2 regions of the Empedobacter sp. EJD.6dd genome follow, and region 1 is predicted to be linked to the other one. Evidence: riboswitches for the same ligand, from Rfam matches in the RefSeq annotation. Region 1 holds a riboswitch; the other holds the start of a gene.
The links. A riboswitch is a leader RNA that binds a small molecule or an ion and turns the genes downstream of it on or off. The one in region 1 is predicted to bind S-adenosylmethionine.
Positions count from the first base shown of each region.

Region 1 (6,005 bases):
AACACATTATCTGAAAATATTTCGAATTCTTTTTATCGAAAAAGGTGATCCAGCACTAATTCAACCACATTTAAATAATCTAATTGTAATAGGAAGTATTTGCTTTGTCTTATCTTTGGCTCTTTTAATCGTTAAAATAAGAAAAGCTAAACAATCGATCAAGCAAATCGAAACAGAAAAGATTTAATTTCTTTTTTAACTTACAAAACAGATAATAAGCCATGAATTTTCTTACAGTTGAAAATCTAACCAAATCATACGGAATCCGAACTTTATTTGAAGATGTCAATTTTCATGTAAATGAAGGTGATCAAATCGCTTTCGTAGCAAAAAATGGAAGTGGAAAATCTACTTTACTTAAAATTTTAGCAGGATTAGAAACTGCCGACTCAGGTGTTGTTCGTCCAAATAAAGGTGTTAAAATCCTAATGTTAGATCAAAGTGATGATTTTGACGAAAATTTAAAGGGTGAAGAATATATTTTCAATCATTCGAACGAAGTTCTAGATGTTGTTCGTCAATACGACAATATGATTGAGAATGATCCGACAAACCCTGAATTAGTTGAGTTAATGGGGCAAATGGACGTTTTGGATGCTTGGAAAGTTGAGCCTACAATCAAAGAAATTTTATCGAAACTAAAGATTGATTTCTTAGATCAAAAAATTGGAAAACTTTCTGGTGGTCAACGTAAGCGTATTTCATTAGCGAAGTTTTTAATCGATTTGAGTTTCGAAACTGGATATGTTCTTCTAATTTTAGATGAGCCTACCAATCATTTGGATATCGAAATGGTAGAATGGCTTGAATATTTCTTAAATAAAGAAAATAAAACCTTGATTCTAGTAACGCACGATCGTTATTTCTTAGATGCAATTTGTACCAAAATTTTAGAAATGGAGGACAAAACATTGTATGTGCATTCAGGAAATTACGAAACGTATATTACGAATAAAGCGTTACGAATCGAAAATCAAAATGCAACAATTGATAAAGCAAAAAATCTTTACCGTAAAGAAATAGAATGGATGCGTCGTCAACCACAGGCACGTACAACAAAATCTAAATCTCGTATCGATGCATTTTATGATACAGAAAAAGTTGCTAAGCATAAAATTGTAGATCAACAAGTGAAATTAGAGATGGTGATGACACGTTTGGGTCAGAAAATTATCGAGATGGAGCATGTATCGAAAGCATTTGGACAAAAGAAAATTTTAGACGATTTCTCTTACATTTTTGCACGCGGAGGAAAGATTGGTTTAGTAGGAAAAAATGGCGTAGGTAAAACAACTTTCTTAAAAATGCTTGAAGGAATTGAACCTGCTGATAGTGGAGTTATTGAACGTGGAGATACATTAAATATTGGACATTTTAAACAAGATGGAATCGAGTTTAAAGAAGATGAACGTGTTATAGAATTTGTAAAAGATATAGCAGATTTTTTTCCTCTTGCAAGTGGAAAAGAAATGCGTGCAGAGCAGTTCTTAGAAATGTTTTTGTTTACACCAGAACAGCAACATACTTTTATTTCTAAATTAAGTGGTGGTGAGAAAAAACGACTTCAATTATTAGCCATTTTATATAAAAATCCAAACTTTTTGATTCTTGATGAGCCTACAAACGATTTGGACTTGCCTACTTTAACAGTTTTAGAAAGTTTCTTAGAAGAATATCAAGGTTGTTTATTAGTTGTTTCTCACGATCGTTATTTTATGGATAAAGTGGTAGATGAATTGATGATATTTGAGGGAGAAGGTAAAGTTTCTCGTTATATGGGAACGTACACAGAATATCATATCGAGGATAAAAATAAACCAGAAGCTGACGATAAAAAGATTGAAAAGGAAATTGTAGTTCAAGAAAAAGTAGAATCTAAAGAAAAAATAAAGGAAGCAAAACCAAGAAAATTATCGTTCAAAGAGCAACGAGAATTAGACGAAATAAATCAATCTTTACCAATTCTTGAAGCTAAAAAAGAAGAATTAACAAATTTACTTTCCGACCCAAATTTAGGTTATGACAAAATCGCAACTATTGGAGATGAACTACAAAAAATTGTAGACGAATTAGAAGAAAAAGAATTTCGTTGGTTAGAATTAAGCGAATAAAAATATTGAAAAGGAACTTTTTTTGAGTTCCTTTTTTTGTTTTAAAAAATTATTTCTATATTTACTCTATCAATCATCAGGAGTTTCTGAAAAATCAGAACACCAACCGAGCCAAAACCGCGCTACGGTGGTATAGAATGAGGGCAAACGCCAAAATAAAAGGTTATTCTCCACTCTATCCTGTTGTTTTTATCATTAAAAATTGAAACAATGGAAAATCTAAAAAATGAATTTGTCGTATTATTCCGTGAATTAACGGACAATGAATTAATCGAACGCTTTAATCAAACAGTTGGTAACAGCTCGTGGAATTCTGCAAGAAGATGTTACGTAAAAACATTGTTCTGCGAATTGCAATCACGAAATTTTGATTGCACAATTTTAATAAGAGGAAATACCTTTTCGTTACAACACCATGTAAGGTTAAATAAAAATAAATTAGAATATTTAGAATAAATTTCTAAATGACTAATCCAAAAGAATACACCAGAACTACATTTTTCAAGAAGACGCCCTAATTTGTATAAGGATTTTAACGTAAATATAATTAGTTACAGATCCATAAAGTAGTAAAATAATAGAATATTGTATAAGTTAAATCACAATGTAGAGAATAATTCTTTGTTGAATAAAAACTCTAGATTTTTATGAATAAACTCTGTACAACAAAAAAGCTTCAGAACATCTGAAGCTTTTTGTTAATTTATTGTATTGATATAAGCTATTACTTTATCATTAAAAACTTGTGGTTGATCAACATTGACAACATGTCCGCAATCATCTATCACAATTAATTCCGAATTATTTTTATGATTCTTTATTAATTCTTGTATAGAAGGCAAAAACATATGGTCTTCTGCTCCCATTACATAAAGTGTTGGAATATTTAACTCAACTTTTCTAAACCATTTTAATAATGGATTGACATCTGCAGTTAGTTTGAACCATTTCAAAAATTCTTTTTGATACAATTTTTTTGCTTCATTAATGAATAATATTCTCGATTCTTTATGTGTATTTCTTGGCATTATGGCAAAAGCAAATATTCTGTATAGAATAAGATAGGGCAACATATGCTTAAACGTATTTCCAACATTTATCAAAAATTGACATTGAAAATTGATTTTCATAATTGCACCACCCATTACCATAGATCTAAATCTATCTGAATAATCTTCTGCTAATTGTCGAATAACAATAGTACCCAAAGACATACCAACAAAATGAGTTTGCTTGATTTTTAAATGATCTAAAACTTCAATCACATCTTTTGCAACAGATTTGAATGTATAACGTTTTTCGAAAAGTGATTTCAAATTATTTTTAGATCGTCCATGCCCTCTTAAATCCAATAAAAGAATATTAAAATGTTTACGAAATTCACGAATTTGTTTGAACCAAATTGTAGAACTTCCACCGGCTCCATGAACAAAAGTTACCCATTCTGTACTTGTTGGATGAATGTATGTTGTATGTGCTAACAATTTATAGATAATTAGATGTACAAAAATAGACTAAAAACTATGCCAAGCATAATACTTTTGATAATTTTAAGATATATTTAATCTTCATCATCATCGTCAAAGTCAATTGATGTTTTCTTTAAATAAAAAACATCATTCATAACTTCTGCTTTCACATAATTTAATTTTTCTTGTTCTTTTATTCGATCTGTAAATAATGTTCCGATCAAATGATCATATTCATGCTGAAAAATAACAGCTGTAAATCCTTCAACAGTTTCATCATGAAAATTTCCATTTAAATCATAATACTCTAATCGAAGAACTAAACTTCTATACACTTTTCCAAAAATATCTGGAATAGACAAGCAACCTTCTCTTCCGTGACGAACAATGTCTGAATACCACGAAATTCTAGGATTTATGATAAACTCAAAAGGCTCACCTTCTTTATCAAAACGCTGTACCCAAACAGCATTTCTATTGATACCAATTTGCGGAGCAGCAATCCCAACTCCTTTACTTGCTTCATCTTGTACGGTCGCATACATACGATCTGCCAATAATTTTATATTAGGATCTTTTGGATCTATATCAATAGATTGTGCTTTCAAAATTTTAAGGTCAGCCTCCGAAGTAGTCAATAAAACACGAAATGTGTCGTACGATTTTTTTTCTTTTACTAAACTTATTTCAGCTTTAGATAAAGGTTTATAGGTTTTGTTATTCATATTTTTAGATTGAGCAAACAATGCGGTTGAACAAATCAATACTCCGAATGTTATTCTTTTTATCATTTTTTTAAGATTAATCGATCCAGAGAATATTTTCCTGCACCTGATAAAAATAGAACGAAATAATTAATTAAATAGAATAATCCTAATTCTTTTTTACCAAAATCATCTCCAGCATGTACAATAAAAACGGCTACAAACATGGTAATAATTAAAGGAATAGTTGCTAAACGAGTAAAAATTCCAACTAAAACTAAAAATGCACACAAAATCTCAGCAAAAACTGTTAACCCTAATGAAATTTCTGGACCAACTCCAATTGGATCTCCAAATTCGAAATTTCCATTCACTAATTTTTGCAATTTCCCAAAACCATGTGTAAACATGAATCCACCAGCAGCTAAACGAATTAATAACAATGACAGATCTACAAATGCAGGTTGACTTCCTAATAGTTTAAATTTTGTGCTCATTTTTTTAAAATTTTGTCAAATATAAGTTCTTGTTTTTACGTTGACATTTAAATAAGTTAAGAAATCAATATTTTTCAATTAATTTTGATTAATATTTCAATAAACGAATTAAAAAACACAACATATGTTAAAAAACATTGCTTTAATTACCTTATTTATTTCTGGTTTAGCATTTGCACAAAAATCAGAATTAGATCAAAATGATATTCTTGGACACCCAAATTATATAGAAGAATCGATGCAAAAAGCGCGTATTCGAGTGATGCAAATTGAAGGTTATGATTTAGAATATTATACTAAATCAACTTATAATAAAGATGGAAATCCGATAAAAAGAGAATATTTTGATGAAGCTGGAAATAAAACTTTTTCAGAATCATTTAATTATAACGAATCAAACAAATTAATTTCTCGTGAATTGAAGAGTAATGATGAGAGTTTAATCTTTAATTTCGATTATGAATATAATTCAGAAGGTTATATCGTAACTAAAAGTGAAAATGATGTAAATGTTTTAAAAACGGAATATAAATTAAATCAAAATCAACAAATTACATACGAAAGAGAAACAAATTTACTGGAAGATGCAGATGTTTTTATTGAAAAAAATTATCAATTTCAAAATGGTTTTTTAGTTAAAACACAAGTAAAATACAACCAAGGATCATATACTTTAAATTATAAAAATGATACAAACGGTAATCCAGTCGAGGAAATTTATATAGGAAAAGACAATAAACAAGTCAATAAATATCTAAGAAAATTTGATGCTAATAATAATATTATAGAAGAAACTACACTTGATGAAACTGGAAAAGTGAAGAATATCTCAACGATTAAATATCAATACGATGATCATAAAAATTGGATCAAAAGAACACAATATGTGAAAAATTTTGACCAACCAATTTCAAATACAACAAGAACAATTCGTTACTAATCTATAGAAGAGCCATATAATTTGGCTCTTTTTTATTTGATTATTTAACTAAATGTTATTAAATTTAGTCAAATCAATCATTTATCTAAATCGATTATGATAAAAAATGTACAAGAATTTAACCGACTTTTTCAATTATATCAAAAAGATAATCGTTTCAATTTGTACATAAACGATTATCCAAAAAATGAATTTGCCCTTCAGTTTTGTACAGATGAAATTGAAGAATTGAATCTCGAATATGTAGATTCTTCTACTAATTCAATCAAAAAAATTCATGATTA
Region 1 covers NZ_CM170667.1:995,618-1,001,622, forward strand. The annotation lists gene AC2I98_RS04640 (ABC transporter permease) at 1-187, shown strand, start outside; gene AC2I98_RS04645 (ABC-F family ATP-binding cassette domain-containing protein) at 222-2,111, shown strand; SAM-I-IV-variant riboswitch at 2,180-2,279, shown strand; gene AC2I98_RS04650 (hypothetical protein) at 2,322-2,567, shown strand; gene AC2I98_RS04655 (alpha/beta fold hydrolase) at 2,810-3,595, opposite strand; gene def (peptide deformylase) at 3,673-4,371, opposite strand; gene AC2I98_RS04665 (DoxX family protein) at 4,368-4,781, opposite strand; gene AC2I98_RS04670 (hypothetical protein) at 4,906-5,721, shown strand; gene AC2I98_RS04675 (hypothetical protein) at 5,818-6,005, shown strand, end outside.

Region 2 (6,005 bases), 510 kb from region 1:
ATCAATTACCGCTAAAAGAAAAAATTATGACACAATTTTCTTATAATTTTCATCAACAAAATTCATTTTATGGACCCGAATCATATCAAGGAAAACAACAAGTATTTTTTGCTCAAACATATTGGGATAAAATAATTGGTAAACATAGTATTTTATTAGGTTCATCTTTTAAATACACCTATTACGATGACAATACACGAGGTACTGGTGAATATGATGTGGATAATAATCTTATCAAGAACAATCCAATGAACACACCGATTCCTGGAATTTTTATACAAGACGAATGGACATTGAATTCCGCAAATAAACTTTTAATCGGTTATCGATTTGATTACGATCAAACACATAAAAGTATTCATTCACCAAGAATTGCGTACAAATTTTCACCTTCTACATATCATATTTTTAGAGCAAGTTTAGGAACAGGATATCGTGTAGTAAATGTATTTACAGAAGATCACAGAGCATTAACTGGAGCAAGACAAGTTGTATTCGAAAACGAATTAAAACCCGAAAAATCTTTTAATGTAAATATCAATTATGTTTATAAAATACCTACTAGTTTCGGAGCTTTTAATTTTGATTTAACTACTTTCTACTCCTATTTTACAAATAAAATTATTGCCGATACAGATACTGATGAAACTAAAATTATTTATGATAATTTAAATGGTCATGCTATTTCAAAAGGAATTTCTTTAAACATTGATGCTACTTTTGATTTTCCTTTAAAAATTCTAATTGGCACTACCTATATAGATGTTTATAAAAAAGAGGAGAATGTAAAAGAAGTGCAATATCATGCTCCAAAATGGTCTGGAAATTTCTTAGCAACTTATACATTCAGAAATAAGTTTGTGCTTGATTTCACAACTAATTATAATGATAAAATGAGGTTACCTCACGTTGAAAATGACTATCGTCCAGAATATTCTAAACCAACTTTTATTGCAAATATTCAATTAAGTAAATCATTTAAAAACAATATTGAAATCTATGGTGGAATCAAAAATATTTTTAATGTTTTACCAAAAGGCGATGTCATCGCGCGTTGGTGGGATCCGTTTGGAGAACCTGGAAATGGTGTTACACCACCAAAAGGGAGAAATGATGTAATTTTTGAGCCAAATGATTATAGTTATACACCTATGCAAGGAACTCGAGGTTTTATAGGTATTCGGTTTAATTTAAAGTCATGAAATATTTAATTTTACTATTAATTACATCAAATCTTCATGCTCAAATTGTATTAGAAAAATTTAATACAATTTTTGATGAGAACCCTAAACCAATTCTACTCTTTTTTTCTACAAATTGGTGTAGTTACTGTATGATACAAAAGAAACAAATAGAAAAAGATGTTGAATTACTTCAGATTTTAAATAATAAAATTTATTTTATTGAATTAAATGCAGAAGCAAAAGAGCCTATTATTTTTCTAAAGAAAGAATATAAATCGAACGGAAAAATTCATTCATTTTTAGAAGAATTTATTGATAAAAATGAACAAATTAGTTATCCTTTTTGGGTATTAATCTCAAAAGATTTAGAAATAAAAATGACTTATTCTGGTTTAATAAAAGCTAAAAATATCCATATTTTATTGAAAACTTATTTTGATGATATAAAATAAATAAAGCCTCAAAAAAAAAATTCTTGAGGCTTTATAATCACAAATTTTACTCAAAAGCTATAATCGAAAGTGTTGAGTTTTCAATAATCTCTTTTTGTTTGAGCTTTTCTATATCAATCACACCAACAATATGATTGTAATTTTTACTTTGATAACGTTCTTCTATTTCATCAAAAAATTCAGAAACATCATCGTTTTGATTTTCAAATCCAATATAAATTCGTTTTTTCCCTGTTTGATTAAAAACTCCTTCTTCTTGATTTTCATATTTACGAATCGAATATTTATAATCATATTTCAAAGCTGAAATATCACTCAAAACAGCCGAAGATGTAGGAAAACGTCCTGCTCCTTTTCCATATAAAAATTGTTCATCGGAAAGCGAACTTCCAATCAAAACACCATTATATTCATTGTTTACAAGCGCAATTGTTTTTTTCAAATCAACAAAAGTTGGTAAAATTGTAGATGTTATTTCTCCAGTTTGATGATTGATTTTTGAATTAGCAATCAATTTTATCGTATAGTTTTTTTCTTTCGCGTATTTAAAATCTTCTACCTGTAAAGATGTAATTCCTTTTCGGATAACATTCCCTACTTCAATCTTTTTACCAAAAGCATGCAACGTAATGATCGCTAATTTACTTGTTGCATCAAATCCTTCAACATCAGCAGTAGGATCAGCTTCTGCAAAACCACTTTCTTGCGCAGCTTTCAATGCATCTTGATACGATTCATTTTCATTTGCCATTTTTGTCAAAATGTAATTTGTCGTACCATTTACAATACCAGAAACATAATTCAATAAATCATTATCAAAATATTCTTCTAAATTTCTTATAATCGGAACAGAGCCACAAACAGACGCCTCGTATAAGAACGAAACATTATTTTTATCCTGTAAATCAAGTAATTCTTTGTGATGCTCGGCAATCAATTTTTTATTAGCACTTACTACATGTTTTCCTTTGTTAAATGCTTTTTTGATAATATCATGTGCAGCATCTGAATCAGAAATTAATTCTACGACTACATTTATTTCGTCATCATTTAAAATATCATCAGCATTTGTTGAAAATAATTTTGCTGGTGCATTTCTTTGTTTTGTAGCATCTTTTATAACAATTTTCTTAATAGCGGCATTTAATTGTGGTTTTTCTTCTAAAACTTTATAAATCCCCTCTCCTACAACGCCAAATCCGAATAATCCGATATTTATTTTTTTCATTTATGTATTTCTTTGTTTATTGATTTTATCAGAAAAAAGTGAAGAAAAAAAAATGGTTCAATTGTAAATAAAAACAATTGAACCATTTTAATAAAGAATATTATTGAATGATTGGTTTTTCGTCTTTATTTATCTTCCCTTACAGGATGGAATTAGCACCTTGATTATTTAATCAGGTTGCTAAAGTTTCTTTGGGCCATTTCCCTCCACTTTTCTTGATAAAATGTAATATTTAATGAACTATTTCTGACAGCAAATTTATGGGAAAGAATTCTATATTTCCAAATAAATTTTATTTCAACTCTTTACTATTTTCTAAAACAATGAATTTTCATATTTGTTTTTAGAATTTATTTCTATGAAATATGATATGTGAAAATATTTTTCTATAAAATCGATTTAAAAGAAAAAACAAATCTTAACTTTTTTTCATTAAAAGTCATTTTCATTAATAAAATTCTAAAAACAGATAATTTAAAGTACTGATTAAAATATTTTTTCTAAAAAAATCTATATTTAAAGAATTATTTTCATAACAAATATTCAAAAAAGACCTATTTTGGAATTTAAATAATTTCAAACAAAAATTATTTCTATTAAGCAAATTCAATCTTCTTTTTTTTCATTGTTGATTTTTTTATTCTCAATACTTTAAATAATTTTGCAGATACCTTATGAAGAAAGATGGAGGGATTAGGCCCGTAGATATCTTGGCAACCCAAAGTAAAGTTGGGTGCTACATCCTACTCTAATTGAGAAAGATAAGGAATTACCTCACAATTCTTCCCATAAGGTTTTTAAAATATAGAAAATGACATTAAACGATATACTAAAAGAGCGTATTGTGATTTTAGATGGTGCAATGGGGACAATGATTCAAAAGCACAATTTACAGGAGGAAGATTATCGCGGAGAACGATTCAAAGATTTTCACACTTCTTTAAAAGGAAATAATGACTTATTGGTTTTAACACAACCACAAATCATAAAAGATATACATCGCGAATATTTAGCTGCAGGTGCAGATTTGATTGAAACCAATACATTCAATGCGAATATTATTTCGATGATTGATTATGATATGGTTGATTTAGTTGATGAATTAAATATAGAAGCTGTTCGCTTAGCGAAAGAAGCTTGTGAAGAATTTTCAACACCAGAAAAACCTCGTTTTGTTGTAGGTTCATTAGGACCAACAAATAAGACAGCTTCCATTTCTCCTCAAGTTAATGACCCAAGTTATCGTGACGTCGATTTTGACACATTAGCAAATGTATATTATCGTCAAGCGAAAACAATGTTAGAAGCTGGAGCAGATATTCTATTGGTCGAAACTATATTTGACACATTGAATGCAAAAGCAGCATTTTTTGGAATTCAAGATGCTATTATAGATACAGGAATTAATGTTCCTTTGATGGCTTCTGGTACAATTACAGATAAATCTGGACGTACACTTTCAGGTCAAACTACCGAAGCTTTCTTGATTTCTTTAGAGCATATCGATTTAGTTTCAGTAGGATTAAATTGTGCTTTAGGTGCAACAGATTTGATTCCATATTTAGAAGTAATGGCAGAAAAAGCGCCATTTTATGTTAGTGCCTATCCGAATGCTGGTTTACCAAATGCTTTTGGTGGTTACGATGAAACACCAGAAATGATGCGCGATTTTATTCGTCCTTTCTTAGATAAAAAATTAGTTAACATCTTAGGAGGTTGTTGCGGAACAACACCAGATCACATAAAATTGATGGCAGATTTAGCAAAAGAATATGAACCACGAAAAATTAATGTAGCATGTCAGGCGTAAAAATTCAACTTTCTGGATTAGAACCATTAATTGTACGCGAAAATTCAAACTTTGTAAACGTTGGTGAACGTACAAATGTTACAGGTTCTAAAAAATTCTTGCGATTAATCAAAGAAGAAAAATTTGAGGAAGCTTTGCAAGTTGCCCGCGATCAAGTAGATGGTGGTGCACAAATTATCGACATCAACATGGACGAAGGAATGCTTGACGGCGTTGCTTCTATGGTAAAATATTTACGATTAATTGCTTCTGAACCTGATATTTCGAAAGTACCAATCATGATTGACTCTTCGAAATGGGAAATCATCGAAGCTGGTCTTAAAAATGTTCAAGGTAAAGCAATTGTCAACTCTATTTCTTTAAAAGAAGGAGAAGAATTATTTATCGAACATGCTAAAAAAATCAAACGTTATGGTGCTGCAACTGTTGTTATGGCATTTGATGAAAAAGGTCAAGCTGATAATTACGAACGTCGTATAGAAATCGTAAAACGCTCGTATGACATTTTGGTTAATCAAGTAAAATTTAATCCAAGAGATATAATTTTCGACGTTAACATCTTCCCTGTTGCAACAGGAATGGATGAGCATCGACGCAATGCAATCGACTTCTTCGAAGCGACAAAATGGATAAAAGAAAATCTTCCTCATGCTTTAGTTTCGGGTGGAGTTTCGAATGTTTCGTTTTCGTTCCGTGGGAATAATGCAGTTCGAGAAGCGATGCATACAGCGTTTTTATATCATGCAATCAAACACGGAATGGACATGGGAATCGTCAATCCAGAAATGATTGAGATTTACGATGATATTCCAAAAGATTTATTAGAGCACGTTGAAGATGTTTTATTAGATAGACGTGACGATGCAACAGAGCGACTAATTGATTTTGCAGAAAATCTAAAAGGAATTACCAAAGAAAAGAAAAAAGATGATGCTTGGCGCGAATTACCTTTAGAAAAACGTATAGAAATTGCCTTGGTTAAAGGAATTACTGAATTTATAGATGAAGATACTGCCGAAGCTTTAGATAAAATTCAATCGCCATTACGAGTAATCGAAGGACCTTTGATGGACGGAATGAATGTCGTTGGAGATTTATTTGGAAGTGGAAAAATGTTCTTGCCACAAGTTGTAAAATCTGCACGAGTAATGAAAAAAGCCGTAGCTTATTTAACACCTTATCTAGAAGAAGAAAAGCTAAAAAATAAAACAGATAAAGAACCTTCAAAAATATTGATGGCAACTGTAAAAGGTGACGTTCATGATATTGGCAAAAATATCGTTTCGGTTGTTTTGAGTTGTAATGGTTTCGAAATAATTGATTTAGGTGTT
Region 2 covers NZ_CM170667.1:489,709-495,713, reverse strand. The annotation lists gene AC2I98_RS02265 (TonB-dependent receptor plug domain-containing protein) at 1-1,202, shown strand, start outside; gene AC2I98_RS02260 (thioredoxin fold domain-containing protein) at 1,199-1,636, shown strand; gene AC2I98_RS02255 (homoserine dehydrogenase) at 1,683-2,864, opposite strand; SAM riboswitch class I at 2,991-3,089, opposite strand; SAM riboswitch class I at 3,534-3,632, shown strand; gene AC2I98_RS02250 (homocysteine S-methyltransferase family protein) at 3,676-4,674, shown strand; gene metH (methionine synthase) at 4,662-6,005, shown strand, end outside.
Region 2: another riboswitch for S-adenosylmethionine. It lies ahead of AC2I98_RS02255 (homoserine dehydrogenase); the one in region 1 lies ahead of AC2I98_RS04650 (hypothetical protein).